3 regions of the Mesorhizobium sp. M0139 genome follow, and region 2 is predicted to be linked to each of the others. Evidence: predicted binding sites of a transcription regulator. Region 2 holds the regulator's gene; each other region holds the start of a gene.
What was found. Region 2 encodes LexA, which represses DNA repair genes until DNA is damaged. Its sites were predicted from a motif close to TGTTCNNNNTGTGTTCNG; they were not measured.
Positions count from the first base shown of each region.

Region 1: a site for LexA is predicted at 4,458-4,475, ahead of dnaE (DNA polymerase III subunit alpha). Genes of this name have one in related genera too.
Region 3: a site for LexA is predicted at 2,000-2,017, ahead of NKJ58_RS21900 (PA0069 family radical SAM protein). Genes of this name have one in related genera too.

Region 1 is NZ_JAMYTN010000004.1:139,101-149,479, reverse strand. It holds gene NKJ58_RS08055 (YaiI/YqxD family protein) at 1-206, opposite strand, end outside; gene gfa (S-(hydroxymethyl)glutathione synthase) at 271-840, opposite strand; gene NKJ58_RS08045 (S-(hydroxymethyl)glutathione dehydrogenase/class III alcohol dehydrogenase) at 963-2,090, opposite strand; gene NKJ58_RS08040 (acetyl-CoA carboxylase biotin carboxylase subunit) at 2,328-4,340, shown strand; gene dnaE (DNA polymerase III subunit alpha) at 4,602-8,129, shown strand; gene NKJ58_RS08030 (nuclear transport factor 2 family protein) at 8,299-8,697, shown strand; gene NKJ58_RS08025 (potassium channel family protein) at 8,848-9,651, shown strand; gene NKJ58_RS08020 (DMT family transporter) at 9,626-10,379, opposite strand, start outside.
Region 2 is NZ_JAMYTN010000002.1:10,847-21,225, forward strand. It holds gene NKJ58_RS02495 (hormone-sensitive lipase) at 11-847, opposite strand; gene NKJ58_RS02500 (AMP-binding protein) at 1,008-2,633, shown strand; gene kynA (tryptophan 2,3-dioxygenase) at 2,630-3,466, shown strand; gene kynU (kynureninase) at 3,573-4,820, opposite strand; gene NKJ58_RS02515 (GntR family transcriptional regulator) at 4,988-5,752, shown strand; gene lexA (transcriptional repressor LexA) at 5,958-6,740, shown strand; gene NKJ58_RS02525 (ComEC/Rec2 family competence protein) at 6,734-9,190, opposite strand; gene arr (NAD(+)--rifampin ADP-ribosyltransferase) at 9,302-9,718, opposite strand; gene gltX (glutamate--tRNA ligase) at 10,179-10,379, shown strand, end outside.
Region 3 is NZ_JAMYTN010000012.1:240,567-250,945, forward strand. It holds gene rnhB (ribonuclease HII) at 1-616, opposite strand, end outside; gene NKJ58_RS21900 (PA0069 family radical SAM protein) at 771-1,925, opposite strand; gene NKJ58_RS21905 (glycosyltransferase) at 2,076-2,579, shown strand; gene NKJ58_RS21910 (hypothetical protein) at 2,833-3,807, shown strand; gene NKJ58_RS21915 (GFA family protein) at 3,797-4,228, opposite strand; gene moaB (molybdenum cofactor biosynthesis protein B) at 4,353-4,907, opposite strand; gene NKJ58_RS21925 (4-(cytidine 5'-diphospho)-2-C-methyl-D-erythritol kinase) at 4,894-5,787, opposite strand; gene NKJ58_RS21930 (membrane protein) at 5,814-5,999, opposite strand; gene NKJ58_RS21935 (S49 family peptidase) at 6,072-6,929, opposite strand; gene NKJ58_RS21940 (tRNA1(Val) (adenine(37)-N6)-methyltransferase) at 7,050-7,844, opposite strand; gene NKJ58_RS21945 (putative signal transducing protein) at 7,844-8,068, opposite strand; gene NKJ58_RS21950 (polyprenyl synthetase family protein) at 8,290-9,306, shown strand; gene NKJ58_RS21955 (GntR family transcriptional regulator) at 9,394-10,062, shown strand.

The sequences.
Region 1 (10,379 bases), on a different contig from region 2:
TTGGGTTTTGCGTTCTCGACGATCCAATCGTCAGCGGCATCGGCGCTTTTAGAGACGACGACGTTGCGAATCATCGGATCGCGCGACGGACGCAGCCCGCCATTGGAGACGTAGGTGACGACCACGCCATGGCGCTCGGCGACCTTCTCGACCTCGGCTTTCACCGGGCAGGCGTCGGCGTCGACGTAGATGGCGGGTGCCGGCATTATCTCTCCAAAACGGACATGGGGCCGGCATGTTACCCGGCCCCATGCCAGAAATCTCGTACTGTCAGGCCGGCCGCGCGCCCGACTTCTTCGCCGTCCAGGTGGCAATGTAATCCATCAGGCCGGGGTTGAGACAGTCATAGGGCTCGAGGCCCATCGACTTCAACTGGCCGCGGATGCCGTCCATGCGCTTGGGGTCGACACCGGATTCGATGATCGACGAAACGAAAGCGGTGAAGCCCGGCGGTGACCAGCCGTCTTCCTGGAAGCGCTCGGGATGGATGAAGGACAGACCTTTGAACGGATGGTCGCGCTCGACCGGTCCGTGCATATGGACACCGCAGCCGGTGCAGGCGTGACGCTGGATAAGTGCCGAGGGGTCGACCACTTTCAGCTTGTCGCCGTTTTCGGTGACTGTGACATCGCCGGTGCCGGCTACGGCCACGACCGAGAACACCGCGCCGTCAGGCTTCCAGCATTTGGTGCAGCCGCAGGCATGGTTGTGGGCGATCTGGCCCTTGACCGTCACCTTCACCGGCTTGCTGGTGCAGGCGCAGACCAGCGTGCCGCCGGCAAAGCTTGCGCTCTCCTTTGGCAAGCCATTGTCGATTTTGGGATGCAGTTTCTCAGGCATTGTCTTCCTCCCTTGTTGAACCTGTGCAACTTCAGTCGCTGGCCCTTCGGTCGGCGGCTTGTTCTTCCTCCGTTTGGTGTGCGATCGGACGCAAAACCGGGCGCCACTTTTGCTGATCGCACTTAGTAAACGACGACGCTCCTGATCGACTTGCCCTCATGCATGAGATCAAAACCCTTGTTGATGTCCTCAAGCTTCAGCAAATGGGTGATCATCGGGTCGATCTGGATCTTGCCGTCCATGTACCAGTCGACGATTTTCGGCACGTCAGTGCGGCCGCGTGCGCCGCCAAAGGCGGTGCCCATCCAGGTGCGGCCGGTGACCAGCTGGAACGGCCGGGTCGAAATCTCCTGGCCGGCGCCGGCCACGCCGATGACGACCGACTTGCCCCAGCCGCGATGCGAGGCTTCCAGCGCCTGGCGCATCACCTTGGTGTTGCCGGTGCAGTCGAATGTGTAGTCGGCGCCGCCGATCTGGTCGGCGCCGCGCTTGGTCAAGTTGACGAGGTGAGGAACGATGTCGCCGTCGATCTCCTTCGGATTGACGAAATGCGTCATGCCGAAGCGCTCGCCCCATGCCTTCTTGTCGTTGTTGAGGTCGACACCGATGATCATGTCAGCGCCGGCGAGCTTCAGGCCCTGGATGACGTTGAGGCCGATGCCACCGAGACCAAAGACGACAGCAGTCGCGCCTTGCTCGACCTTCGCGGTGTTGATGACCGCGCCGATGCCGGTGGTGACGCCGCAACCAATGTAGCAGATTTTGTCGAAGGGCGCGTCCGGGTTGACCTTGGCGACGGCGATCTCGGGCAAAACGGTGAAATTGGAGAAGGTCGAGCAGCCCATATAGTGGAAGATCTTGTCCTTGCCGATCGAGAAGCGCGAGGAGCCATCGGGCATCAAGCCTTGGCCCTGCGTGGCGCGGATGGCGGTGCACAAATTGGTCTTGCGCGACAGGCAGGATGGGCACTGCCGGCATTCCGGCGTGTAGAGCGGGATGACGTGGTCGCCCTTCTTGACCGAGGTGACGCCCTTGCCGACATCGACGACAACGCCAGCGCCTTCATGGCCGAGGATTGCCGGAAACAGGCCTTCGGGATCGGCGCCCGACAGGGTGAACTCGTCGGTGTGGCAGATGCCGGTCGCCTTGATCTCGACCAGCACCTCGCCTTCGCGCGGTCCGTCGAGGTCGACCTCCATGATTTCCAACGGCTTTCCGGCGGCGACAGCGACAGCGGCGCGGGTTTTCATCAGGCAATTCCTCCCAAGGCGATTGGTCTTCAGGCTTTCAGGGTTTTTATACTGTTTCAACCCGATTTGGCGACCAAATATGGCGCAAATCTTGGCCCAGTCGTCGGCGAGCCCAACCTTCGCCCCTCGGCACGGGCCTGGCGGGCAGGGAGTGTCTTGATGGGTGCGCTGCCGGCGGTGCTTGAGCCCGGCTGCCGAAGCCCATAAGAAGGACGAAAGACCGAGGAAACGCCTTCGATGTTCACGAAAATCCTGATCGCCAATCGCGGCGAGATTGCTTGCCGCGTCATCAAGACGGCGCGCAGGATGGGGATTGCCACCGTAGCGGTCTATTCCGACGCCGATCGCGACGCCGTGCACGTCGAAATGGCCGACGAAGCCGTGCATATCGGGCCATCGCCTGCCGCGCAAAGCTATCTTCTGCCTGAAAAGATCATCGCTGCCTGCAAGGAGACGGGCGCGCAGGCCGTGCATCCCGGCTACGGTTTTCTGTCGGAGCGGGCCGCCTTCTGCGAAGCGCTTGAGGCTGAGGGCATTGTCTTCATCGGTCCGAAACCCAAGGCTATCAAGGCGATGGGCGACAAGATCGAATCGAAGAAGTTCGCCAAGGCCGCTGAGGTGTCGACGGTTCCCGGCTGGCTTGGGGTCATCGAAAATGCCGACCATGCCGAAAAGATCGCCGGCGAGATCGGTTATCCCGTGATGATCAAGGCCTCGGCCGGCGGCGGCGGTAAAGGCATGCGCATTGCCTGGAGCCAGTCGGAAGTGCGCGACGGCTTCGACCGGGCGCGCTCGGAGGCGAAAAGCTCGTTCGGCGACGACCGAGTCTTCATCGAAAAGTTCGTCGTCGATCCGCGTCATATCGAAATCCAGGTGCTGGCCGACGCGCATGGCACCGCCCTCTATCTCGGCGAGCGCGAATGCTCGATCCAGCGCCGGAACCAGAAGGTTGCGGAAGAGGCGCCGTCGCAATTCCTCGATGCCAGGACGCGCAAGGCCATGGGCGAGCAGGCCGTGGCGCTGGCCAAGGCGGTCGACTACCAGAGCGCCGGCACCGTCGAGTTCATCGTCGATGCTGAAAAGAACTTCTATTTCCTTGAAATGAATACACGATTGCAGGTCGAGCATCCGGTGACGGAGCTTGTTACCGGCATCGACCTGGTCGAGCAGATGATCCGTGTCGCCGCCCGCGAGAAGCTGGCGATCGAGCAGAGCGACGTCAAGCTGAACGGCTGGGCGGTGGAAAGCCGGCTCTATGCCGAGGATCCCTATCGCAATTTCCTGCCCTCGATCGGCCGGTTGACGCGCTACCGGCCGCCGGAGGAGGGCAAGTTCGGCGATGTCTTCATCCGCAACGACACCGGCGTCACCGAAGGCTCCGAGATTTCGATGTTCTATGATCCGATGGTGGCAAAACTCTGCACCTGGGCGCCCACGCGTATCGAGGCCATCGATGCCATGTCGGAAGCGCTGGACAGTTTCGTCGTCGACGGCATCGAGCACAACATCCCGTTCCTGGCGGCGCTGATGCAGCATCCGCGCTGGCGCGAGGGGCGGATATCGACGGGCTTCATCGCCGAGGAATATCCTGACGGCTTCGCGCCGATCGTGCCCAATGGCGATGAAAAGGCAGTGCTGGCGGCGATCGCCACCGCGGTCGAGCTTCTGCGCCGCGATCGGCTTGACCGGCTGGGCGGGCGGCTGGCGCCGCATTCGGGCGCACTCAAGCGCGATTGGGTGGTGAAGCTCGGCGACGACTATCTCCAGGCTTCGATCATCGAGGGCATGATCTCCATTCCGATGGAAATCGATCTGTCGGTCGATGGCGGCAAAGCGCTGACCGTGGCGTCCGACTGGCGGCCGGGCGACCTCATCTGGCGCGGCACTGTCGGTGCCCGCAAGGTCACGGCGCAGATCAGGCCGGCGCCGAACGGCCTGCGCATTGCCTGGAAAGGCATGTCGGTGACGGCGCGCGCCATGCTGCCGCGCACGGCGGAGCTGGAAAGGCTGATGCCGGAGAAGGTGGCGCCGGACACGTCCAAGATGCTGCTTTGCCCGATGCCGGGCCTGGTCGTGTCGATCGCAGTTGCCGAGGGGCAGGAGGTCAAGGCCGGCGAGACGCTGGCCGTGGTCGAGGCGATGAAGATGGAAAACGTGCTGCGCGCCGACCGCGATCTTGTCGTGTCGAAGCTCAACGCCAAGCCGGGTGACAGCCTGGCTGTCGATGCGGTGATCATGGAGTTCGCCTAGAGATTGTTTGGAAATTCTACTCCGGCGGCCATCTGAAGGTGGTTTCTGCGCTTCCCGTGCTCACGGACCAATGGCCGCTGCGCTCCGGTTCTCGAAACCACCATCATTATGACTCGCCAGAGCGAATTTCGAACAATCTCTGAGCCGTGCGGCTGGGTACGGAAGCCTGTGGTCGGTGGTCATTTGTGCTGGACTGGCATCGCCCGGTCCGGGACAATACATCTCCATCGACTCAAAGCCCTTCGAGCAATTTGAAACATCATGGCGGATGACAAACTTCCACGCGATCCCCTGAGGCGCGAAGCAGCGCTCGCTGCTGCGCGCCCGGAGGCACCGGCGCGGCCGTTCATCCATCTGCGCGTGCATTCGGCGTATTCGCTGCTCGAGGGCGCCTTGCAGGTCGCCGCCGTTGTCGGTCATGCAGTCAAGGACGAGTGCCCGGCAATCGCAGTCACCGACACAAACAATCTGTTCGGCGCGCTGGAATTTGCCCAGAAGGCGGTGAAGGAAGGCATCCAGCCGATTATCGGTTGCCAGATCGATCTCGCCTTTTCCGGCGAGACCAGCGACGCGCAGCGCGACCGCCGCCGCCATGGTCCGGAGATGCACGCCGTGGTGCTGCTCGCCGCCACCGAGGCCGGCTACAGCAACCTCGTCAGGCTGGTCAGCCAGGTCTATCTGGAGACGCCGCCGGGCGAGCCCGTGCATCTGACGTCAGCAATGCTGGAAGGCCATAGCGATGGCCTGATCTGCCTCAGCGGCGGGCCGCGCGGCCCGATCGGCCGGGCGCTGAAGGAGGATCGCCGAGATCTTGCCGAGACGCGGCTTCTGGCACTCAAGGCGCTGTTCGGCGACCGGCTCTATGTCGAGCTGGACCGTGTTTCCGGTTATGACCGCGCTATCGAGAAATCATCGGTCGACCTTGCCTATATCCATGATCTGCCGCTGGTCGCCACGAATGAGGCGTTCTTCGCCGCCCGCGACGACTATGACGCGCATGATGCTCTGATCGCCATTGCCGAGGGTTCGGTGGTTGCCGCCGACAACCGTCGCCGGCTGACTTCGGACAATTTCCTGCGCAGCCAGGCGGATATGGCGCGGCTGTTCGCCGACCTGCCGGAAGCGATCGACAACACCGTCGAGATCGCGCTGCGCTGTTCCTATTATCCCAAGACCCGCAATCCGATCCTGCCACGCTTTACCGGCGGCGATGTCGCCGACAATGAGGTGGCGCTGAAAGCGGAGGCCGATGAGCTACGCCGGCAGGCGCATGAGGGGCTGGAGGCGCGGCTGGCTGCGCATGGGCCCACTTCCGGCTACACGGTCGAACAATACCGCGAGCGGCTCGATTTCGAACTCTCCATCATCGAGAAGATGAAGTTTCCCGGCTATTTCCTGATCGTCGCCGACTTCATCAAATGGGCCAAGGCGCAAGGCATTCCGGTCGGGCCGGGCCGTGGTTCGGGCGCCGGATCGCTGGTCGCTTATTCCACGACCATCACCGACATCGATCCGCTGCGCTTCTCGCTGCTGTTCGAGCGCTTCCTCAACCCCGACCGCGTGTCGATGCCCGACTTCGACATCGACTTCTGCCAGGACCGGCGCGAAGAGGTCATCCGCTACGTCCAGCAGAAATATGGCCGCGACCAGGTTGGGCAGATCATCACCTTCGGTACGCTGCAGGCGCGCGCGGTGCTGCGCGACGTCGGCCGCGTGCTGCAAATGCCTTACGGCCAAGTCGACAAGCTCTCCAAAATGGTGCCGCAGAACCCCGCCAATCCGGTCAAGCTGGCGGATGCCATCGCCAACGAGCCGCGCTTTGCCGAGGAGGCCGAGAAGGAGCCAATCGTGCAGACGCTGCTCGATATGGCGCAAAAGCTGGAAGGGCTCTACCGCCACGCTTCGACGCACGCCGCCGGCATCGTCATCGGCGACCGGCCCTTGTCGGAACTGGTGCCGATGTACCGCGATCCGCGCTCCGACATGCCGGTCACCCAGTTCAACATGAAATATGTCGAGCAGGCCGGGCTGGTAAAATTCGACTTCCTCGGCCTGAAGACGCTGACGGTGCTGGAGACGGCGGTGAAGCTGATCCGCCGGCGCGGCATCGAGATCGACCTGGCGACGATCCCGCTCGACGATCCTGAAACCTACGCCATGCTGTCGCGCGGCGAAGTGGTCGGTGTGTTCCAGGTGGAAAGTGCCGGCATGCGCAAGGCGCTGATCGGCATGCGGCCCGACTGCATCGAGGACATCATCGCGCTGGTGGCGCTCTACCGTCCCGGCCCGATGGAGAACATCCCGACCTACAATGCCAGAAAACATGGCGAGGAGGAGATGGCATCGATCCATCCCAAGATCGACCATCTGGTGAAGGAGACGCAAGGCGTCATCGTCTACCAGGAACAGGTGATGCAAATCGCGCAGGAGCTGTCGGGCTATTCGCTCGGCGAAGCCGACCTGCTGCGCCGCGCCATGGGCAAGAAGATCCGCGCCGAAATGGACAAGCAGCGCGAGCGCTTCGTCACCGGTGCGGTCGAACGCGGTGTCGGCAAGCCGCAGGCCGACTTCATCTTCGACCTTCTGGCCAAGTTCGCCGACTACGGCTTCAACAAATCGCACGCGGCCGCCTACGCCGTCGTGTCCTACCAGACCGCCTATCTCAAGGCGCATTACCCCGTCGAGTTCCTGGCGGCGTCGATGACGCTCGACATGGGCAATACCGACAAACTCGCCGATTTCCGCCAGGATGCGCTGCGTCTCGGCATCGAGGTGGTGGCGCCGTCAGTGATGACCAGCTTCCGCAATTTCGAGGTCGGCGAGAACCGCATTTACTATTCGCTGGCGGCCCTCAAGGGCGTCGGCGACGCTGCGGTCGAGCACATCGTCGCCATGCGCGGCGAAAAGCCGTTCAAGAATCTCGCCGATTTCTGTGAAAGGGTCGATCCCAAGATCGTCGGCAAGCGCGTCTTCGAAAGCCTGATCATGGCCGGCGCGCTCGACTGCTTCGGCCACGACCGCGCCCAGATGATGGCCGGCGTCGAACGGATGATGGGGCTGGCTTCTCTGGCGCAGCAGAATGCCATTTCGGGCCAGCACGACATTTTCGGCGCGTCGCTCGGCGCGCAGCAGCAGGCGCTCAATTTGCCGCAGACCGATCCGTGGCTTGCCGCCGATCGGCTGCACCGCGAATTCCAGGTCGTCGGCTTCTATCTTTCGGCGCATCCGCTCGACGAGTACAAGGCGGCCCTGCAGAAGATGCGCGTGCAAAACTGGGGCGAGTTCTCGGCTGCGGTCAAACGCGGTGCCGCCGCGGGCCGGCTCGCCGGCACCGTCACCACCAAGCAGGAGCGCAAGACCCGAACCGGCAACAAGATGGGCGTCATCGCCTTTTCCGACACATCTGGCCAATATGAAGCCGTGCTGTTTTCGGAAGGGTTGGCGCAGTATCGCGATCTGCTCGAGCCCGGACGTTCGGTGGTGATCACCGTTTCGGCCGAGGATAGGCCCGAAGGGGTCAATCTGCGCATCCAGACGGTGCAGTCGCTGGAGGATGAGGCCAGCCGTATCCAGAAGGCGCTGCGCATCTTCGTTCGAAATGACGGGCCTGCGTCGGCGATTCAATCGCAGCTTACCCAGCGTGGGGAAAGTCAGGTAAGCATTATCGTCATCAAAGAAGAGGCGCAGGGCGAGATCGAGATCGAATTGCCCAACCGCTACCGCATCTCGCCGCAGATCGCGTCGGCCATGCGCGCGGTGCCGGGTGTGGTCGAAGTCGAGCTCGTCTAGGCTGCGCTGATATACACGGCAATCGCATCGACGTCGGCCAGTGCATCACGGCCTAAAGATGCTCTGGGCCTGACATTGCAGCCGATAGGGCCAGCGTGCGGGGCGTGGTTGACCTGACCTTCCTTTGAACCACATGCGTTGAGCAGAAACTTCACAGGAACGCACAATCATGCCCAGCCGCGAACGCGTCGAAGCCTTCCTCAAGGAGGTGGTCGAAGGCAGCCACGTCAAAGCGATCGCCGACTTCTACCATGACGATGCCACCATGCAGGAAAATCTCGGCGTCCCGCGGCGCGGCAAGGAAACACTGATGGCGCATGAGCAGGCAGCACTCGACCGGATCGAGAAGATGCACACCCATCCTGTCCAGACATTCCTGGTCGATGGCGACAATGTCGCCATCCGCTGGACCTTCGACCGTGTCGACAAGGCCGGCACCGTGCGCCGGCTGGAAGAGGTGGCCCTGCAGCGCTGGCGTGGTGACCGGATTGCGGAGGAGCGGTTCGTCTACGACACCGCCTCGGCCTGGCGCCTTGTCGGGCCGGACGGCAAGGTGGTGGAGGGGTGACGATCACCGGGTCAGATCATGATGAGATTTGGTTGAAATCTCATCATGATCTAACCCTTTGTTGGAGCATGATCTTTTCCGCAAACCGGCACCCCATTTTTTGGGATCATGCTCTAGACGACCCCGGCTGGGACCGTTACGCACTTGGTGATGAAAGCAGCCGAGAAGGACGGATTGCAGCAAAGCTCAGCGATGGCGCGGCTGCGTGACAGGCTGCGCAAGCTCTATCACGGACGCACGCCGGCGGCGTTCCGGTTTCAACTGGCGGCGGTCATCATCGACCTCGCCATCATCGCCTTCTTCGTTGCCACGCCGGTGCTCCAGGACAAGCCGTCATTCCTGTGGCTCGACTATACCGTCGCCGCATTGGTCGCCGCCGACCTGATTGCCCGGCTGTTAGCCTCCAACGACATGCTGCGGCTGATGAAACAGCCGACATCCTGGGTCGATGTCTTCATCCTTTTGACGCTGCTGATGCCGACGGCGCTGGCAAATCTGGCGTTCCTGCGCATCCTGCGGCTGTGGTCGCTGTCGCGCAGCGGTTCGCTGTGGCAGCATTTCGAAATGCGTGGCTTGAGGCCCTGGCGCGAGGCGAGCCACGCGGTCATCAACCTGTTGACGTTCCTGTTCGTCATCACCGGCTTCGTCTACACCTTCTTCTTCCGCACCGGCGCCGGCCTCGAAAACTACATTGATGCGCTGTATTTCACCGTTGCCACGGTGACGACGACCGGTTTCGGCGACATCGTGCTGCCGGGGATCGCCGGCAAGCTGACCGCGATCGCCACCATGATCATCGGCATCTCGCTGTTCGTCAGACTGGCGACGGCGATTTTTCGACCCGCCAAGGTGTTCTTTCCCTGTCCGCAGTGCGGACTGCAACGGCATGAGCCGGACGCCGTGCACTGCAAGGCCTGCGGGCATCTTCTCAACATACCGGATGAGGGGAATTGACCGACCGCTCCGAGGCCGCGACCTCGGCCGGCTTTGGCGCCTTGCGCTGCAGGTTGAGCAGGTTGCCCATCAGGATCAGCAGGGCGCCGCCGGCTGTAAAGATGTCGATCTGTTCGCTGTAGAGCAGCCAGCCGATCAGCGCCGACAGTGGCACGCGCAGGAAATCCATCGGTGAAATCACCGTAGCGTCGGCATAGGTGAGGGCACGCGCCATGCAGAAATGCGACGACATGCCGGTGAAGGCAATCAGCAGGATCCATGGCCAGAGTTCGAGCGGTGGGTTGCGCCATTCATAAAGCGCCGGGATCAGGCCGACCACTGACTGGATGATCAGCATCCAGAAGATGATGCGCACGACACTGTCCGTGCGGGTCAGCGACTTGACCAACACCACCGATACGCCAAAGCACACGGCCGCGCCGAGAACGACGAGGTGACCCGGATCCATGGAGCCGACGCCGGGGCGAACGATGACCACCACGCCGATCAGGCCAAGCACGACCGCCGCAATTTTCGGGCGGGAGAGCCTTTCGCCAAGAAAGGTCACCGCCAGGATCGCGGTCCAGATCGGCGTGGTGAATTCGATCGATATGAGCACCGCAAGCGGGATCAGCGTCAGCGCATAGAGCCATGCCGCCTGGCCCGTATAGTGGATGACATTGCGAGCGATATGGGCCAACGGGCGCTGCGTGCGCATTGCGGCGAATCCGCCGCTCATCGTCACCAGC
Region 2 (10,379 bases):
AGACTGGTTGTTACTCCGCCAGCAATGTCCGCGTCAGCGGATGTGTCGGATCGGCAAGCCCGTCGACGATGCTGAAATGATGCCGGTCCGGCTCGACCACTGTGCTGGTCGTGGCGCCGAGGCCGATCCAGATGTTGGCAAGCAGCGCATTCTGGCGCAGGAACTCCGCCCGCTCGCCGCCGCCGGCCCAGCAGGTGATGCGCGCGCCCTGCATGGGGCGCAGCAGAACCGGGCTTTCGGCCAGTGCTTCCGCTTCATCGATGGCCAGTGTCGCGTTCATCCCCGTCCGCATGATTGGCCGCAGGTCATGGACGCCGGAGATCGAGACGACATTGCGCACGCGGCCCGCCACATCGGCGGCCAGGGGTGTCGTTGTCGTCACCATCCTGGAGGCGAGATGGCCGCCGGCGGAATGCCCGGTCAGGATCACCGGCCCGCCGACCATCGTCGCCGCCTTGCCGATCGCCGCCGCGATTTCCCTAACGATGCCGGAAATGCGTATGTCGGGACAAAGCGTGTAAGTCGGCATTGCCACGGCAAAGCCATTGGCAACCGCGCCGTTGGCCAGATGCGACCATGGCTTGTTGTCGAACGCCTTCCAGTAACCGCCATGGATGAAGACGACGAGCCCTTTGGGCATGACATCGGGAAGGAACAGATCGAGCCTGTTGCGCGGGCTGTCGCCATAGGCGATGTCGAGCTTGGCCCGACCGGACGCCGACATTGTGTCGCGAAAAGCCTGTGCCGGTGTGTCCCACGCGGCCGGCCAGCGATTGCTGCCGGCAATGTTGTCGCCGTTGGCGTAGGCATTGTCCCAATCGGCAACACGATGTTGGAGCATCTGCATCCCTCCCGGATGGCTTCAGTTCAGTCGACAGGAATGGCCGCCGAACAGGGCGGCGTCAATGCTGCGACCTAAAAACATTTTAGGCTTGAAACAAATTTCGACTGGTGCGATCCTGCGCCTTGTTCAGCCATGGGCGCGAGGCAGACAGGGGCAGCCGAAAATGCTTGGGCCATCAGCGCATATCGACACATTCACGCGCGACAACCTGCCGCCGCCGGAGCAATGGCCGGAGTTTTTGCTCGACGGCTTCGACTATCCCGACCACATAAATGCCGGCGTCGAATTGACCGACAGGCTGGTCGAAAAAGGGTTCGGCGACCACACCGCGCTGATCGGCAATGGCCGCCGCCGCACCTACAAGGAACTGTCCGACTGGACCAACAGGCTCGCCCATGCCCTGGTCGAGAATTATGGCGTCAAGCCGGGCAACCGGGTGCTGATCCGCTCGGCCAACAACCCGGCCATGGTCGCCTGTTGGCTGGCCGCCACCAAGGTTGGCGCGGTGGTCGTCAACACCATGCCGATGCTGCGCGCCGGCGAACTCGCCAAGATCGTCGACAAGGCGGAAATCACGGTTGCGCTTTGCGATACAAGGCTGATGGACGAGATGACCGCCTGCGCCAAGGGCAGTGCGTATCTCAAGCAGGTCATTGGCTTCGACGGCACGGCCAACCATGACGCGGAACTCGACCGCGCCGCCCTCGACAAGCCGGTCACCTTCACTGCCGTCAACACCGGCCGCGACGATGTCGCCCTGCTCGGCTTCACCTCCGGCACCACCGGCGTGCCGAAGGCGACGATGCATTTCCACCGCGACCTGCTGATCGTCGCCGACGCCTATGCCCGCGAAATCCTGGAGGTGACGCCCGACGACATCTTCGTCGGCTCCCCGCCCCTTGCCTTTACCTTCGGTCTTGGCGGGCTCGCCATCTTCCCGCTGCGTTTCGGCGCCGCGGCGACGCTGCTGGAACAGGCGACGCCACCCAACATGATCCACATCATCGAGACCTACAAAGCGACCATTTCCTTCACCGCTCCAACCGCCTATCGGGCCATGCTCAAGGCCATGGATCAAGGCGCTGACCTGTCCTCGCTGCGCGTCGCGGTTTCGGCGGGCGAGACGCTGCCGGCGCCTGTCTTCGAGGAATGGACTGAGAAGACCGGCAAGCCGATCCTCGATGGGATCGGCGCCACCGAGATGCTGCATATCTTCATCTCCAACCGCTTCGACGACATGAAGCCGGCCTCCACCGGCAAACCCGTCGGCGGCTATCAGGCACGCATCGTCGATGACGAGATGCGGGAGCTGCCGCGCGGCTCTACTGGCCGGCTGGCGGTGCGCGGCCCGACCGGCTGCCGCTACATGGCCGATGCCAGGCAAAAGGACTATGTCCGCGATGGCTGGAATCTCACCGGCGATACGTTCACGCAGGACGAGGATGGCTTCTTCCACTTCGCCGCGCGTTCCGACGACATGATCGTCAGCGCCGGCTACAACATCGCCGGCCCCGAGGTCGAAGCGGCGCTGCTCTCGCATCCCGACGTCGCCGAATGCGCGGTGACCGGCGCCGAGGACGGTGAACGCGGCCAGATCGTCGAGGCGCATATCGTGCTTGTGCAAGGTGTTTCGCCGGACGCATTGACCGTCAAACGCCTGCAGGACCACGTCAAGGCAACGATCGCGCCCTACAAATATCCGCGTTCGGTGAAGTTCATCGACGCCTTGCCCAAAACCCAGACCGGCAAGATCCAGCGCTTCCGGTTGCGCGCGGAGAAGAGCAATTGATTAAGCCGCACGATCCGGCGTCCGATGGCGCGCAGATGTCGTTCAAGGAGCGGATGTCCTACAGCGACTATCTGCAGCTGGACAAGGTGCTCGATGCGCAGGCGCCGCTGTCTTCGGCCCATGACGAGATGCTGTTCATCATCCAGCATCAGACATCGGAATTGTGGATGAAGCTCGCTTTGCACGAGATCGGCGCCGCGATCCGCTCTATCCGCGCCGACCGCCTCGAACCGAGCTTCAAGATGCTGTCTCGCGTCGCGCGCATCTTCGAGCAGCTCAACAATGCCTGGGACGTGCTGCGCACGATGACGCCAAGCGAATACACCGAGTTTCGCGACGCGCTCGGCCAATCCTCGGGCTTCCAGTCGTGGCAGTACCGCGCTATCGAGTTCATGGCCGGCAACCGCAACCTAGCCATGCTCGGGCCGCACAAGCACCGGCCCGATCTTACGGACAGGCTGGAAGCGATCCTGGCCACGCCGTCGCTGTACGACGAGGCGCTTCTGCTTTTGGCGCGCAATGGCTTCGACATCGGCGCCGATGCCGGGCGCACGGACTGGCGCGAGACGCGCGTCGAGAACGAAGACGTGCTGGCTGCCTGGCAAACCGTCTACCGCGACCCGCAGCGCTACTGGATGCTCTACGAACTGGCCGAGAAGCTGGTCGACTTCGAGGATTACTTCCGCCGCTGGCGCTTCAACCACGTCACCACGGTCGAGCGCATCATCGGCTTGAAGCGCGGCACGGGCGGCACCTCAGGCGCCTCCTATCTGAAGAAGATGCTGGAGGTTGTGCTGTTTCCGGAGCTCTGGACGGTCCGCACCCGGCTCTAGAGCATTTCACCGTTTAACGTAAACGGCGAAATGCTCTAGCTCTTTGATTTGACGCAATTGCGGACGGAAAACCGCTTCACACTTTTCCTGAAATTGCTCTAGTTCCTCAGGTGACCGCGGTCTTCACCGCGAAGCGGGCGTCCTGCCAGGCGCCGGTGCGCAGAATATCCTCCAGGACTTCGACCGCCTGCCAGACATCGCCATATCCGACATAGAGCGGCGTGAAGCCGAAACGGATGGTCGACGGCGCCCGGAAATCGCCGATCACGCCGCGCTCGATCAGCGCGCGCATCACCTGATAGCCATGCGGATGGAGGAACGACACCTGGCTGCCGCGCTGGCTGCCGTCGCGAGGACTTTCCAGTTCAAGCCCGTAGGCGCCGCATCTGGCTTCGACGAGCTGGATAAACAGGTCGGTCAGCGCGATGCTTTTTCTGCGCACCGCCGCCATATCGACGTCGTTCCAGATATCGAGCGCGCCCTTGAGCGCCCGCATCGACAGCACCGGCTGCGTTCCGCACAGGAAGCGGCGAATGCCGCTGCCGACGGCAAAGCCCTGCTCGAAGGCAAAGGGCCGCGCATGGCCCCACCAGCCGCTGAGCGGCTGGTGGGCATCGTCATGGTGGCGCTCGGCCGCGTAGATGAAGGCTGGCGAGCCCGGGCCGCCATTGAGGTATTTGTAGGTGCAGCCGACGGCGAAATCGGCATTGGCACGGTCAAGTTCGACCGGCAAGGCGCCGGCCGTGTGGCAGAGATCCCAGATGATCAGCGCGCCGGCGTCATGTGCCTTGCGCGTCAGCGCCGCCATGTCGCGCAACTGGCCGGATTTGTAGTTGACGTGGTTGACCAGGATGACGGCAACGCTGTCGTCGATCAGCTCCTCGATTGCGGCCGCGTCGACGCCCTCCAGCCGCAGCCGCGTTCCCGGCCGGGTCGAGGCGACGCCTTCGGCCATGTAGAGGTCGGTCGGGAAACTGTCGCCCTCGGCAACGATGACCGACCGATCCGGCCGCATGCCGAGCGCTGCGTGCAGCAGCTTGTAGATGTTGATCGAGGTTGTGTCGCAGACCACCGTCTGCCCATCAGCCGCGCCGATCAGTCGCCCGAGCTGATCTCCGAGTTCCACCGGCATGTTGAACCAGCCGGCGGTGTTCCAGGCGCGAATGAGATCGTGCGCCCATTCCTGCGTGGCGGCCTGCTGCAGTTCGCTGAAGACGACCGCTGACGCGGCGCCCAGGGAATTGCCGTCGAGATAAATCACGCCTTGCGGCAAGACAAAGCGTTCGCGCATGGAGCGCAGCGGATCGGCGGCATCCATTGCTTCGATTGTAGCGAGATCGGGTGTCGTGCTCATGATCCGGCGCCCCTCCATGGACAAACGCGCGCGGCGGAGCCTGCCGCCCAAACATGCCGGCGATCTTGAGTGGTCGCCCTTGAACTGTCAAACATTATATATAATTCACCCATTGAAAGGCTTTGATATATAATGATCCGCCGAGCGTTTATGTCTGATGGATCACGATGCTGGATGACGAGCAGACCTCGAAGACGGAAGCGGCCTATCGCCTGCTCAGGCGCGATATTCTTGCGACCCGGCTGGCGCCTGCCGCGCCGTTGAAGCTGAGCACGCTGCGCAACACCTACGGCATCGGCTGGACGCCGTTGCGCGAGGCGCTGTCGCGGCTGGAGGCGGAACGGCTTGTGACCGCCATCAGCAACCGCGGGTTTGCGGTCGCTCCCGTCTCTCGGGCGGAGCTCGAGGATTTGGCGCGTGCGCGGCTGGTGGTCGAACTGCCCCTGCTGGTGGAATCGATCGAGGAGGGCGACCGTGAGTGGGAAGACGCGGTCGTTGCCGCCCACTATCGTCTCTCACGGTGCGGGTCTGTTCTCGACGATCCATCGGATGATGCGGTCGACGCGTGGTACGAAAAACACGATGCCTTCCATGCGGCGCTGCTCAGTGCCGCGACATCCAGCTGGCTGCTGCGCTTCAATGCGACGATTTCCGACCAATTGCATCGCCATCACCGCTTTCTGGGTCTGGCCCCGACGCTGCGCGCCGCCGCCGGCCGCACGGATGGCCACCGGAAGGCCGTGGCGGCCCTGCGCGACGCCGTGGCGATCGAACACCATACCGCCCTGATGGAAGCGGCCCTCGATCGCGACGTCGAACGTGCGAAAACTCTGATGACCGCTCACATCGGCTACACGCTGCAGGTCTATGCCCAGAGCGAACCCGGCGCGGATGCTGCGCAGCCCCGTCCGAAAAGGAAGCGGCGATCGTAGCCGACGACGCAGGGCACTTTGTCTTCGTTTCACCCCGTTGCTGGCAACTGGGCGCAGGCGGCGCTCGCAGCGCCGAACGTTACGCTGAACAAAACGTCAACACATTCATTAAACTTTAAAAGGTTGCGGAACACAACTGGAACAGATAGTGTTTGTTCTGGGTTTGTTTTTTCTGATTCTGGTTTCAGAACCCTTGGGGGCCGCGATGCTGACGCGCAAACAACATGAGCTTCTGATGTTCATCCATGAACGCCTGAAGGAGAGCGGAATCCCGCCGTCCTTCGACGAGATGAAGGAAGCGCTCGACCTCGCCTCCAAGTCCGGCATCCACCGACTGATCACAGCGCTTGAGGAGCGCGGTTTCATTCGCCGGCTGCCGAACCGGGCGCGCGCGCTGGAAGTGCTGCGGCTGCCCGACTCGATCGCACCAGGCCTCAATGCGGCGAGGAAGTTTTCGCCGAGCGTCATTCAGGGCAGTCTTGGTCAAACCGGCCAAGGGCAAGGCGGCCAAGGACAAGGCGCGTTGGGCCAAGGCGGTCTCGGCCGCCAGATCAAGCCGGGCTCGCCGTCGCGTTCGATGTCGGCCGGCAATGACGATGCCGTTTCCGCGATTTCAATCCCGGTTATGGGACGCATCGCCGCCGGCGTGCCGATCGACGCCATCCAGCATCAGACCCATTCGATCTCGGTGCCGCCCGATATGATCATGGGCGGCGAACACTACGCGCTCGAGGTCAAGGGCGATTCGATGATCGAGGCCGGCATTTTCGATGGCGACACGGTCATCATCCGCAATGCCGACACAGCCAGCCCCGGCGAGATCGTGGTGGCGTTGGTCGACGATGAGGAAGCGACCCTGAAACGCTTCCGCCGCAAGGGCGCCTCGATCGCCCTGGAAGCCGCCAACCCGGCCTACGAGACCCGCATTTTTGGACCGGACAGGGTGAAGGTGCAGGGCAAGCTTGTCGGATTGATCCGGCGCTACTGAGCCGGCTTGGGTTTGTACTTTTCACGCTGGTTGTAAGGCGGCAGGCCGCGCGCTTCGCGGGAGAAGCGGCGTTGCTCGTGCCAGGGGCGATACGGCTTGTCGACGGCGAAGCGGATGGTTGGCGCTGCAGCTGCCGATTGCGGATCGAAGAAGACGGCGGCGCTGCCGTCGCGGGCCAGCTGTTTCTTCGTCACGACCAGCACCAGCGGGTCGCGGCACGGATTGTAGGCGGTGGCGTCATCGATGACGATCAGGCTCGCGAAGGCACAGGCCGGCCGCGCCGTCTTGCGGTCTTTCGCAAGCGCTACAATGGCTCCGGAAGGGTGCCGGGCGATACAGAGATCGCCGGTGCAATAGAAGGGCGAGCCGGGCGGCAGATCGAGCGGATCGAGATCGAACCGCGTATCTGTTGACTCGAAAATCTCAGGTGGGATAATGGTTTCGGCCCGCAGCGCCCGTTTCCAATTGTCCGTGGTGAATTCGTTGGAGCGTTCGCGGTTGAGGGCGAGTTCGCCGCCACCGATCGGCATGGCCACCAGATGCGCATCCTCGGATATGAGCACGTCGGGCGTAAGCACCTGCGGCACCGTCAACAGGCCGGCCAGCGCGAAAGGCACGGCCGCCAACCTGAGCCAGGTGGTGGCCATGGTGGCGATGACGAGGGCGACCGCCACCAACAGCACCGAGCGGATGGAGATCAGCCCGACGGCGTCGACCGGCGAGCGCTCGGAAATCCAGGCCGATATAGCGATCATCGCCATCAGACCCTTGCCCATCACATAGAGGAACGGCCCGTCGGCGCCGAACGGCATCGCCAGTGCGCTGAGCACGGCAAAAGGCATGACGATCAACGAAACAATCGGCATCACGGCCAGATTGGCGATCAGGCTGAGCGGCGACACACGCTGAAAATGCCAGATGGCGAACAGCAAGGTTGCACTGCCGGCGATGATCGAGGTCATGGCGAGGCCGCCCATGGCCAGCGCGAATTTTCGCGACAGGAAGCCGACGAAGGAGCGCTTTGCCGGCGGCGTTCTCACCTTGTCGGCGCGGTAATCGGCCCAGCCGGCATAGGCGCCGACAAGGGCGGCGGTGGCGGCAAACGACATGTGGAAGCTGGGACCGACCACCTCGTGCGGCGACACCAGGATGACGGCAATGGCGGAGATCGCCAGATTGCGCATGGTGAGTGCGGCGCGATCAAACAGCACGGCGACAAGCATGACCGCCAGCATGATGAAGCTGCGCTCGGCGGCAACCACGACGCCTGAAATGACGAGATAGGCGGCGATGGAGACGAGTGCTGCCACTGCTGCATATTTCTTGACTGGGCGGCGCGAAGAGAAATCGGGAAACAGCGCAAAGGCGCCACGCAGCAACGCCATGATGGTGCCGGCAACCAGCGCCATGTGCAGGCCGGAGATGGAGATGATGTGGTAGATGCCGGTGCGCCGCATCGCTTCGTTGACCTCGTCCGGGATGCCGGCGCGCACCCCGACAATCAACGCCGCGGCAATCTCGCCTTCGGCGCCGCCGATTTTGCCCCTGATATGGTCGGCAATGTTTTCGCGCGCGTTCTCGATTGCCGAGGAGAGCCGCGCGGTCAGCGGCGGCGGTCCCTGCGTAGCAATGGTTTTCGGATTGCCGAGAAAGAAGCCGCTGCCGCCGATACCGGTGAAATAGCTGTCGAAGGAGAAATCGTAGCTCTCCGGCCGCACCGGACCGGTCGGCGGCAACAGCCTGGCATAGCCGGTGATCAGGGAGCCGGCGGTCATATCGGCGGGAACGGTCCGCGCCGAGAGCCTGACCCGCTCCGGGGCGTAGCGCAGCTCGGGGTAAGCGGTCGAAACCACATCGAGCGTCAGCCTGATGCGGCCGCTTTCCATCTGTTCGAGACTGACGACGCGGCCGGTCAGCCGTGTCTGGATCTCGGAGCCGAGCATCTGCGTTCCGGCGCGCCAGGTCTCGACCTTGGCGGCGACGACGCCGAGCGCGCACAGCATCGCGGCCATGCAGAACAGATGCGTCCTCGGCCGCGATCGCGTGGCGACAGCGCAACATGTCGCCAGCACCACAATGGCGATTGGCTGCGCAAAGCCCGGCTCGCCGGCCAGCGAGAAATAAATGATGACGCCGGCCGCCAGGAAAACCGGCACCAGCAGGAAGGCGACGCCCCGGTCGAGCTCCGTGTTGGCGGCCACGGCAAGGCTGCGGCGGAGCGCGGGCCATGACGGACGGCGAAGCCGTCTGCGCAGACGGGCGATAGATCCGGGCGCTGTGACTTGCGCCGGCAACGCGTGACCGGGCAGCGCAGGCGCGACGCCGGGATGCGGCTCAGGCAGCGCGAGGGGCAGCGGCTCGGCATAGGGACTATCGGCAAACAGCGAGCGTTCGCTGACGCTTGCCTCGGCGCCTTCGCCTTCCTTCGTGCCCCGGCCACGTCCAGCCATCGGGTCTGCCCCTTGCGCCCCAGACCCCTATGCTACATGAACGCGCAAAGCGCGAAAGTCCGCGTGATCACGTCCACCGCGCCGGAATCGACCATCACCTGGCAAGGACGCTCAATCCTCAATCATATCCTGGCCCTCCGCTCTCAGGCGAGCAAGCCCATCGTGCATTGCCTTCAATTGTTCCGGTGTATGACCCTGCCATTCACCGAGTTCACCCAGGATGAGCAACGGATCACGGGAGCGGTAGGATTTCGTCGGATTACCGGGAAATTTTTTGTCGGTCAGGTTAGGGTCATCCATAAAAAACTCCGTCGGCTTTACGATGTAAATCCTTTGACGACCGTCACCCGTTGCAAGCTCTGCTCCCCAGATGGCGGCTTCCAGTGTCTGGGTGAAATAGATCCATGACAGTGGTTTACCTCTGAAATTGGAAGGGTGGCCGACGCTCAGCAGATCCCCGGGTTTCAAATCCGCCCGGGTACCATGGTAGAACGGATCACCCTCCGTATGGTCGGCGTTTTCGGTCATCGGTAGTCCTTCTTTCAATCATGCCTCCTTCGTGGCGAGACCGGCCTGCACACAGTTGCGGTGTTCACGATAATGATTGCAGAAAGGTCAATATGCGTGACCAAGCCAACGCTGTCACGGCGGCGTTGTAGTCGGGCAGTGCCGCATCCGTGAAGAAATGTCCGCTCGTCAGAGGGGGCTACCACCGTCGCAGCGATGTTCCAGGCACTGTGACGGACGCTGCAGCCGAATGAAACCCAGACATTGACGCTGCTGCCAAATGAGGTTGCGCGGAGGTGCGAACAGATTTTGTGCTACAAGGCTCCGGCCTGTTGACGCAACCGATAATTGCCGACGTGCCCCGGCCTCGTCCAGCCATCGGGTCTGCCCCTTGCGCCCCAGACCTCCTATGCTACATGAACGCGCAAAGCGCGAAAGTCCGCGCGATCACGCCCCGCTTTCCAAGCTTCCCGAGAGTTCCATGTCCGACACGGTCGTCACCCGTTTTGCCCCCTCGCCCACCGGCTATCTGCATATCGGCGGCGCGCGCACGGCGCTGTTCAACTGGCTGTACGCCAAGCACACCGGCGGCACGATGGTGCTGCGCATCGAGGACACCGACCGCGAACGCTTCAACGAGGCGGCGACACAGGCCATTCTGGATGGGCTGACCTGGCTCGGC
Region 3 (10,379 bases), on a different contig from region 2:
GCCTTGCCACCGGCCCATGCGCTTCGATCGCGGTGCGGTGGCGCACGGTGGCGTAGCCCATATGGACCTCGAACCCGTAGCGCTCGTGATGGCTGCCGCAGCCGCACATCATGCGGTCGCGCATCACCTTGGCGACGATCGAGGCGGCGGCGATCGATTGCGAGCGCTGGTCGCCCTTGATCAGCGCGCGGCCTTCGCAGAGGAGGCCCGGCGGCACATCGCGGCCATCGGCCAGCGCCAGCTTTGCCTGGATCGGCAGGCCGGCAAGGGCGCGGCGCATGGCTTCCAGGCTGGCCTTGAGGATATTGCTGCCGTCAATGCCTTCGGCGCTGACCGAGGCCATCGACACGCCGAGCGCTGACCCCAGGATTTTCAGGAACAGCGCCTCGCGCTGCAAATGGTTGAGCCGTTTGGAATCGTCTAGCCCGTCGGGAATGTTGGCGGGATCGAGGATCACCGCCGCCGCCACCACCGGCCCGGCCAGCGGACCGCGGCCGGCCTCGTCCATGCCTGCCACCGGCCAAAGGCCTTCAGCCATCGCCTTCGTCTCGAAGGAGAAGTCGGGCTTTTCGACGATTTCGAAAAGAAGCGGAGAATCGGAACGCGCGCGAGCCATGTTGCGGCGAGGTTCGCATCGGCTCCGATTCTCCGCAAGTCCCTCCAAGGTCGAGTGGGGCAAGACCGGGAGGGCACCGTCTGCAGGCCGGGGGACAGGCCGGACGGGATTCTTGGGTCGCCTGCCAACCACGAGGGCAGGGCAGGCGCTACTCTCAGAGCAGCATCAGCTGCTCGGTCGCCTTGGCGGCGGCGACAAACTGGTCGGTTCGGAGCGTGCGCCGCTCGGCGTTGAGGCCGAGCCGCTTGGCCGTGATCTCGAAGCGCCGGCCGATCTGCCAGGCATAGGGGCCGGCGCCTTTCATCCGCTTGCCCCATTCCGAATCATAGTCCTTGCCGTCGCGCATCGAACGGATCAGCGACATTACGTGCCGGTAGCGGTCGGGATAATGGCGCAGCAGCCAGTCCTTGAAGATCGGCGCCACCTCGAGCGGCAGGCGCAGGATGACATAGCCGGCCTCGCGGGCGCCTGCGGCGCGTGCCGAATCGAGGATGCGCTCCATCTCCTGGTCGGTCAGGCCGGGAATGATCGGCGCCACCATGACAGAGGCCGGGATGCCGGCATCGGAAAGCTGCCGGATCGCCTCAAGCCGCTTGGTCGGCGTCGACGCGCGTGGCTCCATGGTGCGCGCCAGCATGCGGTCCATCGTTGTCACCGACAGCGCCACCTTGGCCAAGCCCCGTTCGGCCATGCGCGACAATATGTCGATGTCGCGCGTCACCAGATGGGATTTGGTGACGATGCCGACCGGATGGCCGCGCGCCTCCAGCACTTCGAGGATCTCGCGCATGATCCGGTATTGTTTCTCGATCGGCTGGTAGGGATCGGTGTTGGTGCCGATCGCGATGGTGCGCGGCTGATAGCCATCCTTCGACAGTTCCTTGTCGAGCAGCCGCGCCGCATCCGGCTTGGCAAACAGCTTCGCTTCGAAATCCAGCCCCGGCGACAGGCCCATGAAGGAATGCGTCGGCCGGGCGAAACAATAGACGCAGCCATGCTCGCAGCCGCGATAGGGGTTGATCGAGCGGTCGAAGGAAATGTCGGGCGATTCGTTGCGGGTGATGATGGTGCGCGGCTTCTCGACCTGCACTTCGGTCTTGAACGGCGGCAATTCCTCCAGCGAATTCCAGCCGTCGTCGAACACATGCCGGCTGACCGGCTCGAACCGGCCGGACGGGTTGATGCCCGCGGAACGGCCGCGGTTGCGATCCGGACGGACGCGCATGCCGCTCTGTTCGATCATCGCATTGGCCATCTCGGCTCGCCCTGCTCCGAAAGCAGCAATGTCCGCACGCACGATATGTTCCATTTTGGCCCTTTCCCAAGGACTGTCGGCTGGCTGTCGAATCGCTCTGTTCATGAAAATAATCCTATTTCGCTGATGAGAACAAAGCAAGAACTTTTTCGTTGGGCCATGCAAAACTGGCGTTGCGCCGGGCTTTCCGCTATTCGGCTAAAAATGCTCAGCGTTCTCATCGAAACCCGGGATGACGAAGAAGGCCTTGCCCGCACGCTCGCCTCGTTGATCGGCGGCGCGGTCGAGGGCGTGGTGCGCGATGTCATCGTCTGCGACACCGGCTCGACCGACCAGACGCATCGGGTTGCCGATCATGCCGGCTGCCACTTCGTGGCCGGCGGCATTGCCGCGGGAATCAGGCAGGCGAAGGGTGACTGGCTGCTGTTTCTGGAACCCGGCGCAAGGCTGGCGGAGGGCTGGATCGACGACGTTGTCGCTCACACGGCGCGGCAAACCATGCCGGCGCGCTTTTGCCGTGCGCGCGGCAGCCGCACGCCGTTCCTGTCACGGGTGTTTTCGGGCAACCGGGCGCTGGCCGAAGGGCTGGTCATCAGCAAGCGCCAGGCCGCTGCCCTGTCGAAGAACGCGCACAGCGCCGAAGCCCTTGCGCGCGGTCTCGCCACCAGGCGGCTCGACGCCGAAATCTGGCTGGCGCCGAAGAAGTGATGTTTCTCCCTTTTCCCGTTCCCAGGGAGAAGGGTGCCCGAAGGGCGGATGAGGAGCAGCGTCGGCGTCCCCCCGGAATTGACACTGTCCGCTGCGCCGTCCGGCTTTTTCGCCGCAAAAACCTATTGTGCATTGCACAAAAGCTGACGCGGGATTAGCATTCCGTTGATGCGGGATATCGGGGTTTGGGTAGTGCCGGAGCGGTAAGCAAGCGCCGCGTCGTCGTTGCTGCCGTTCATATCTGAGGACCCCGATGAACCTTTCGTCCCCTGACAAATCCGGCGCCCCCAGTCTGGAAGCCATTGCCCGCAACGGCAGCCTGCTCCGCCGCATTGCGGTGCGTATCCCGACCTATCTGTCCGACCTGCGCGAAAATCCCGCATGGCTGCCGATGTTCGTGCTTGCCCGCACCATGCCGGCGCGCAAGCTGCACTGGCTTGGCGCCAAAGCCGCGCGCCCCGCGCAGAGTGCCGGAGCGACGATGTTCAGGGGCGTCGACCTCAAGTCGATCGTCGCGGCGCTGCGCACCGATGGCCTGTTCTCCGGACTGGTCCTTCCGCAGGCAATCCACGAAGAGATCGCCAGCTTTGCTCAGAGCACGCCGTGCTTCGGCAATTTCGACCGCCGGCTCGAATTCATGCCCGGAGAACACGCAGAAGCCGAGAAGCGGTTCGGCCGCTCTTTGCTCAGCGGACACTATTTCGAGCGCATCCTCGGCTGCAAGGCGGCACTCGCCATCCAGAACGACCCGCTGCTGCTCGACATCGCCCAGCACTATCTGGGCGGGCAGGCAAAGCTGATCACCACGCGTGTCTGGTGGAGCTTTCCGACCGGCGAGGCTTCCGACGCCGACAAGAACCTTGCCTCGCTCGGCAAATATCATTTCGATCTCGACGACTGGCGGATGCTGAAATTCTTCTTCTATCTCAAGCCCTGCGATGCCGGCACCGGCCCGCATGTCTATGTCAAAGCCAGCCACAACAGGCGCAGCCTCAAGCACCAGCTGACGCTGCTGGTCGGCCATCCGGCGCAAGACGTGCTCAAGGTCTATGGCGACGACAGCCCGGTCACGCTGACCGGCGAGGCCGGCCTCGGCTTCGTCGAGGACCCGTTCGGCTTCCACATGGGCACCGTGCCGTCCACCACGCCACGGCTGATGATGGAGGTCGGCTTCGGCGTCTCGCCGCCCTCGCGCCGCCGCTTCCACGGCGAGCCGGTCATCCGCTGACGCCGGAGCGGATCTCGACCGGCATCCAGCGCGCTTGCCGCCGGGCAATGCGACCCTCTTTGTTCTCGGCATCATAGTCCATTGGGACCGGCTCGCGGTTGAACCGCGGCCGGTCATCCAGCGCATTGACGATGACGATCGCTCTCGGTTCGCCGTCGGTGGTCACAGCAGCGACATAGACGCCGCAGTCCCGGCAGATGAGATAATCGGCGGTGCGCAATCCGAACCGGTATCGGTGCAGCCGCGCCTCGTCCTCGACCGAGACGATCAATCGGCCCTGCGGATCGGCGGCGGCGCGCGAACCATGCCGGACACAGAACGCGCACTGGCAGGCGCGGATCTCCACCTCGGCCGGCTCGATTCCCGTTTCGAACGTCAGGTGGATGTTGCCGCAATGGCAGCCGCCGCGGTGCGCGCTCATTGGATCTCTTCCGTCTTGACTTGGCGACAGACTATCCGCCCGACGACCCGGAGGAAATGACCTCTCGAAGGCGCAGCCGCCATTCTGCCTGACAAAGGCAGCACTTGGCCGGCTTTGCCTTGGTTTACGAGGCGGCCTTGCCGCGCCGCAAATGCTCGTCCAGGCGCGGCATGATCTCGACGAAGTTGCAGGGCATGTGGCGGTAGTCGAGCTGCGGTTTCAGGATGCCGTCCCAGGCGTCCCTGCAGGCGCCGGGCGAGCCCGGCAGCACGAAGACGAAGGTGGCGTTGACGACGCCGCCCGTCGCCCGACTCTGCACTGTCGAGGTGCCGATCTTGTCGTAGGAAATGCGGTGGAACACTTCGGAAAAGCCATCCATGCGCTTCTCGAAGATCGGCTCCAGCGCCTCCGGCGTCACGTCGCGGCCGGTAAAACCGGTGCCGCCGGTGGTGATGACGACATCGATGTCTTCGTCGCGCGACCAGCCCAGCACCTTGTCGCGGATTTTCTCCCGGTCGTCGGTGACGATGTCGCGCGCGGCCAGGACATGGCCGGCCTCGACGATGCGATCGGCCAGCGTCCGCCCTGATTTGTCGTCGGCAAGGCTGCGCGTATCGGACACCGTCAGCACCGCGATGCGCACCGGGATGAAGGGGCGGCTTTCGTCAATTTTGGTCATCGGCCCCCTCCGAAGCGATGCTTCGTGTCGCGGCGACAAACCACTCCGGTTCGCGGCTGCGGATCTCGGCGGCGGCGCGCTTGGCGACATTGCCGGTCTCGAACAGTCCGAAGCATGTCGCGCCGGAGCCCGACATGCGCGAGAATCCAGATCCGGCCCTGTTCAGCAGGGAAAGCGCTCTGCCGATGGGCGGCTGTATTGCTTGCGCCGGTTCCTCAAGATCGTTGCGGGTGATCTCCAGCCAATTGCGGACGCCGTGGAAATCGAAACCGCGCGGCAGCGGCGGCAGTCCTTCATTGTCGCGTTTTTCAAGTGCATTGAACACATCGGGCGTCGAGACGGCGACGCCGGGATTGACCAGCACCAAAGCGAGCGCCGGAAAATCCGGCACCAGCGACAGCTCGTCGCCGACGCCACGCGCAACCAGCGGTTTTGCCGCAAGACACATCGGCACGTCGGCGCCGAGCGTGAGACCGATCCGGCTCAGTTCGGCCTCGCCGATGTCGAGCCCCCAGGTCCGGACAAGACCCTGCAATACCGCCGCCGCGTCGCTTGAGCCGCCGCCGACGCCGGATGCGATCGGCAGGTTCTTTTCCAGCCGGATGGCAACCGGCGGCGTGCTCTGCTGGCCGGCCTGCCTGCGCAGCGCCTCGCGCGCCTTCACCACCAGATTGCTGTCGTCGATCGGCACGGAAGTCGCGTAACGGCCCGATACGGAGAACCGGTCGGCGTCGGCAGGCTCGATCTCGACCCTGTCGCCGAAGCGGGTGAAAACGACCAGGCTCTCGAGCAGATGGTAGCCGTCGGCGCGCTTGCCGGTGACGTGCAGCGCCAGATTTATCTTGGCGGGCGCAAGCCACGTCCGGGCTGCGGCATCCAAACTGTCGGCTGCTGACGGGATGATGCTCAGTCCTTGGCCAGGCGGTATTCGCCGGTCTTAGGATCCTGGACCAGCGTGCCGTTGGTGCCGTTGGCTGCCTGCTTTTCGGTGCGCCGCACCTTGGCGGTCACACGTTCGGCCTCGCGGACGAAGGTGCGGTAGCCGAAATAAGCGGCTGCGCCGACAACTGCGAAGAAAATGATCTGTGGCATTTCAAAGCTCCTCCCTCGCAAGGCGGCAAGGCAGACTGTCAAGCCCTCATGCTAGACTCTTTCCCTGCTTTTTCAAAGCCCGAAGCGAGCCCACAATGCGCGCTCTTCCGCCGCATCGATCACGCCGCTTGCGGCGGCGGCGGCAATATCGGGCGCTGAAAAGTTCGAGCCGAACAGGCCGATGCGGCCAAACAGGCCACGCGGCGCGGTGACCAGCCTGAGCTGGGTTTTCGCGCCGAAGCGGGTTTTCAGTACCGTGCGCATGTCGCTCAACGCATCGACGAGGCCAAGCTCCAGCCCTTTCTTGCCGGTCCAGAACAGGCCGGTGAACAGGTCCGGATCGTCCTTCAGCTTGGTGCCACGGCGTTCCCTGACCAGGTCGATGAAGGTCTCGTGCACTTCCAGCTGCAGCGCCTTCAGGCGCTCGACGTCTTCCCTCTTCTCCGGCTTGAACGGGTCGAGCACCGCCTTGTTCTGGCCGGCGGTGTGGACACGGCGCTCGACACCGATCTTCTTCATCAACTCGGGAAAGCCGAACGAGGCCGAGACGACACCAATCGAACCGACGATGGAGGACGGATCGGCAAAGATCTCGTCGCCGGCGACCGCGATCATGTAGCCGCCCGAGGCCGCCACATCCTCGACGAAGACCAGCACCTTCTTGTTCTTCTCGACCGCGAGGTCGCGGATGCGCTTGAAGATCAGCCGCGACTGCACCGGCGAGCCGCCAGGCGAATTGATCGAAATGGCGACGGCGGGCGCATCGAACAGGAACGCCTTTTCGATGAGGGCGGCGGTGGACGCCAAGGAGAGGCTCGGCCGGAACGGGCCGTCGCCGGCCATGATGGTGCCATGCAGCCTGATGACGGGAATGGTGACGACGCTGGATCGGCAGGATTTCGGCAGCAGGCGGTTGAAAAGGCGGTTCACGAGGTGGCTGTCTCCAAATGGCTTCAACGCATGTAGGGATTTGCCGGTCAACGGCAATGCTGCAATCCATCTCAGCCAACTGTGTGCCGGTTTTGCGGCAACGACACTGACGGGCCCAAATCAATCGCCAAACAGCGACGCCAGTCCGTTGTTGATCATCTCGGTTCGTTCCGACGGGCCGTCGCCCGTTTGCCCATGCAGCATCAAAGGCGGGCGGATCGACAGCTTGCCGCGCGCGCCGAGCGCTGCCCTAACGACAATGCGGATTGCGGCTGCTTCCGGGCGCGGATGCACGGCCAGCATCTCGGCGTCGCCGAAGCGGCCCGACAGCGCATGGAGGAGGTCGCCAAGCTGTTCCGGCCGCGCAATGACGGCCAGGCCCCCGCGCGGCTTGGCGACGGCAGCCGCACTTCGGATCCAGCTCTCGAACAGCCCGTCGTCCATGACATGCGCTTGCCGCCGCAGCGGATCTGGCGTGGCGCGGTCCTGCGCCGCGTTGAAGGGCGGGTTCATGATGACGAAATCGAAGGAATTGTCGGCAAGGCCGGCTTGCGTCCGCGCCCGGCCCGACAGCGTGACGTCGGCGGTCAGCACCGAGGCGCGATTGCCGAGATGCGCATTGCCGGGATGGGCGAGCGTGGTTGTGGCGAAGCCTGCCATCTCGGTCGACCGTTCGACGAGCACGACCTGCGCCTCTGGGCAGCGCGACAGCACGGCAAGACCCGCCGCACCGGCGCCGGCGCCGAAATCGGCGAGGCGTCCAGCAAAGCCGGATGGAACTGCTGCCGCCAGCATCATGGCATCCATCCCGGCGCGATGCCCTGTCCTGGGCTGGACCAGCCAGAAGCGGCCGCGATGGAAGGCATCGACCGTATGGGCCGGCGTATCGCTGGTAAGCGCGCTCGCTTCAGCCATTATGTCTGGCGGATTTCGTTCTCGATGCCGGCGTCTTTCAAGATGCGCCGCGCCTGATCGGCCTGGTCGGCATCGACCATGACGCGCTTCTGCAAAAGACCGATCGACCCTTCGAGAATGCTCATGTTCTGGTCGGCGACGAAGCAGGCAATCCCGGCATCGCGCATCAGCGATTCGACAAAGGAGATGATCACGGCATCGTTGGTGCGCACGAGTTCTATCATCGGACGAAGTTCGCAGGTTGCAGCGTTGATGTAAACGCTGGAGCATGGCGCCGAAAAGTGTGGAGCGGTTTTCGGGCAACGGCATGCGGTCGCTAAGGTTGACACGCCGTCACCGCAGCCGCGCCAATTCGCCTCTTGCCGTGCCCGTATGTGCCGCCCTAGAGTCCCAGGCGGGACCAGGGTGCCGTCGCACGCGTGATCAAAGACGGGAGTGTTTGTTGGTGGGTGTCGTTCTCAACATCGAAAACGGGAAGCGGGAACCCGCCTCCATCAAGGATCTCATCGACCTGACAGCAGCCGATATGGGGCGCGTCAACAAACTGATCCTGTCCAAGGCCGGCTCCGACGTCGAGATGATCCCGGAGGTCGCCAACCATCTGATCTCGTCGGGCGGCAAAAGGCTGCGTCCCATGCTGACGCTCGCGGCGGCCCAGATGTTCGGCTATTCCGGCGAGGGCCACGTCAAGCTCGCCACCGCGGTCGAGTTCATGCACACCGCCACGCTGCTCCATGACGACGTCGTCGACGAGAGCGGCATGCGGCGCGGCAAAAAGACTGCCCGCATGATCTGGGGCAACCAGGCGAGCGTGCTGGTCGGCGATTTCCTGCTCGGCCAGGCTTTTCGCATGATGGTCGATGTCGGTTCGCTGGAAGCGCTCGACATCCTGTCCAGCGCCGCCTCGATCATCGCCGAGGGCGAGGTGATGCAGCTGGCGGCCGCCAAGAACCTCGATACCACCGAGGACGAGCATTTCGCCGTCATCAAGGCCAAGACCGCGGCGCTGTTCTCGGCTGCCGCCGAGGTCGGTCCGGTCATCGCATCGGCGACGCGCAACGATCGCGCCGCATTGCGCTCCTACGGCATGAATCTCGGCCTTGCCTTCCAGCTCATCGACGATGCGCTGGATTATGGCGGCTCCAGCCAGGAGCTGGGCAAGAATGTCGGCGACGATTTCCGCGAAGGCAAGGTTACGCTGCCGGTCATCCTCGCCTACCGGCGCGGCACCAAGGCCGAGCGCACCTTCTGGAAGCGCGCCATCGAGGACAATGTCACCGACGATGCCGGCCTGGAAAAGGCGATCGGCCTGATGACCCGCCATGGCGCCATTGCCGACACCATCGGACGGGCCCGCCATTTCGGCGAGATCGCCCGCGATGCGCTGGCACCGCTGGAGGCGACGCCGCAGAAATCGGCGCTCATCGACGTCATCGACTTCTGCATCAGCCGGGTGAACTGACCCGCGCCTGGCGCCAAAGCAAGTTTGCACGCAAAATCGGGCAATCACCGCTCGACAATCGGCAGCAGTGCAAATTATCTATAAAACATGGCAAAGACCGCAGACGACACCATCGCCGTGCGCATCAGCAAGGTGCTGGCGGATCGCATCATATCGGGCGCGATCGAACCCGGCGCCCGGCTGCGGCAGGATCACATCGCCGAGGAATTCCAGACCAGCCATGTCCCGGTGCGCGAAGCCTTCCGGCGCCTGGAGGCGCAAGGGCTGGCGGTCAGTGAGCCCAGGCGGGGCGTGCGCGTCGCCGCTTTCGATCTCGGCGAGGTAAGGGAAGTCGCCGAAATGCGGGCAGCCCTCGAAGTGCTGGCGCTGCGCCATGCCGCGCCGCATCTGACGGCTTCCATTCTCAACCTTGCCGAAGAAGCCACAAAGGCCGGCGACAAATCCCGCGATGTCCGCTCTTGGGAGGAGGCCAACCGCACCTTCCACCGGCTGATCCTGGCGCCCTGCGGCATGCCGCGGCTCATCGCCACCATCGACGATTTGCACGCAGCAAGCGCCCGCTTCCTGTTCGCCGCCTGGCGCTCGGAATGGGAAATCCGCACCGACCAGGATCATCGCGCGATCCTCAGCGCGCTGCGGCAAGGCAACACCGAATCGGCCGCCGCCACGCTTGGCCGGCACGTGCAGTGGATCGGCCAGAAACCAGTCAAGACCGCGTCGGGCAAGATGCGCGAAGCGTTTGCCATCGTCGGGTAGGGACGAAGGGACAAGTCGTCGGATTCCGCGCGTAGCGATCCTTCACACCCCCTCTGTCCTGCCGGACATCTCCCCCGCAAGCGGGGAGATCAACAGCTTTGCCGTTGCGTTAGTCCTGCAACGTCGGCCATTGGCGAAAGCAAAGGCGACATCCGATCTCCCCACTTGCGGGGGAGATGGCCGGCAGGCCAGAGGGGGGTGCTGTCCCGCCAGCCTTTCCAAATGTCCTTTATTCGACACGCAAGCCCAAGCCTTTTTAGGGTGAGGGTTGCCATTCCCGCGCAAATATGGATTCGATAATAGATCGAACAACAAAA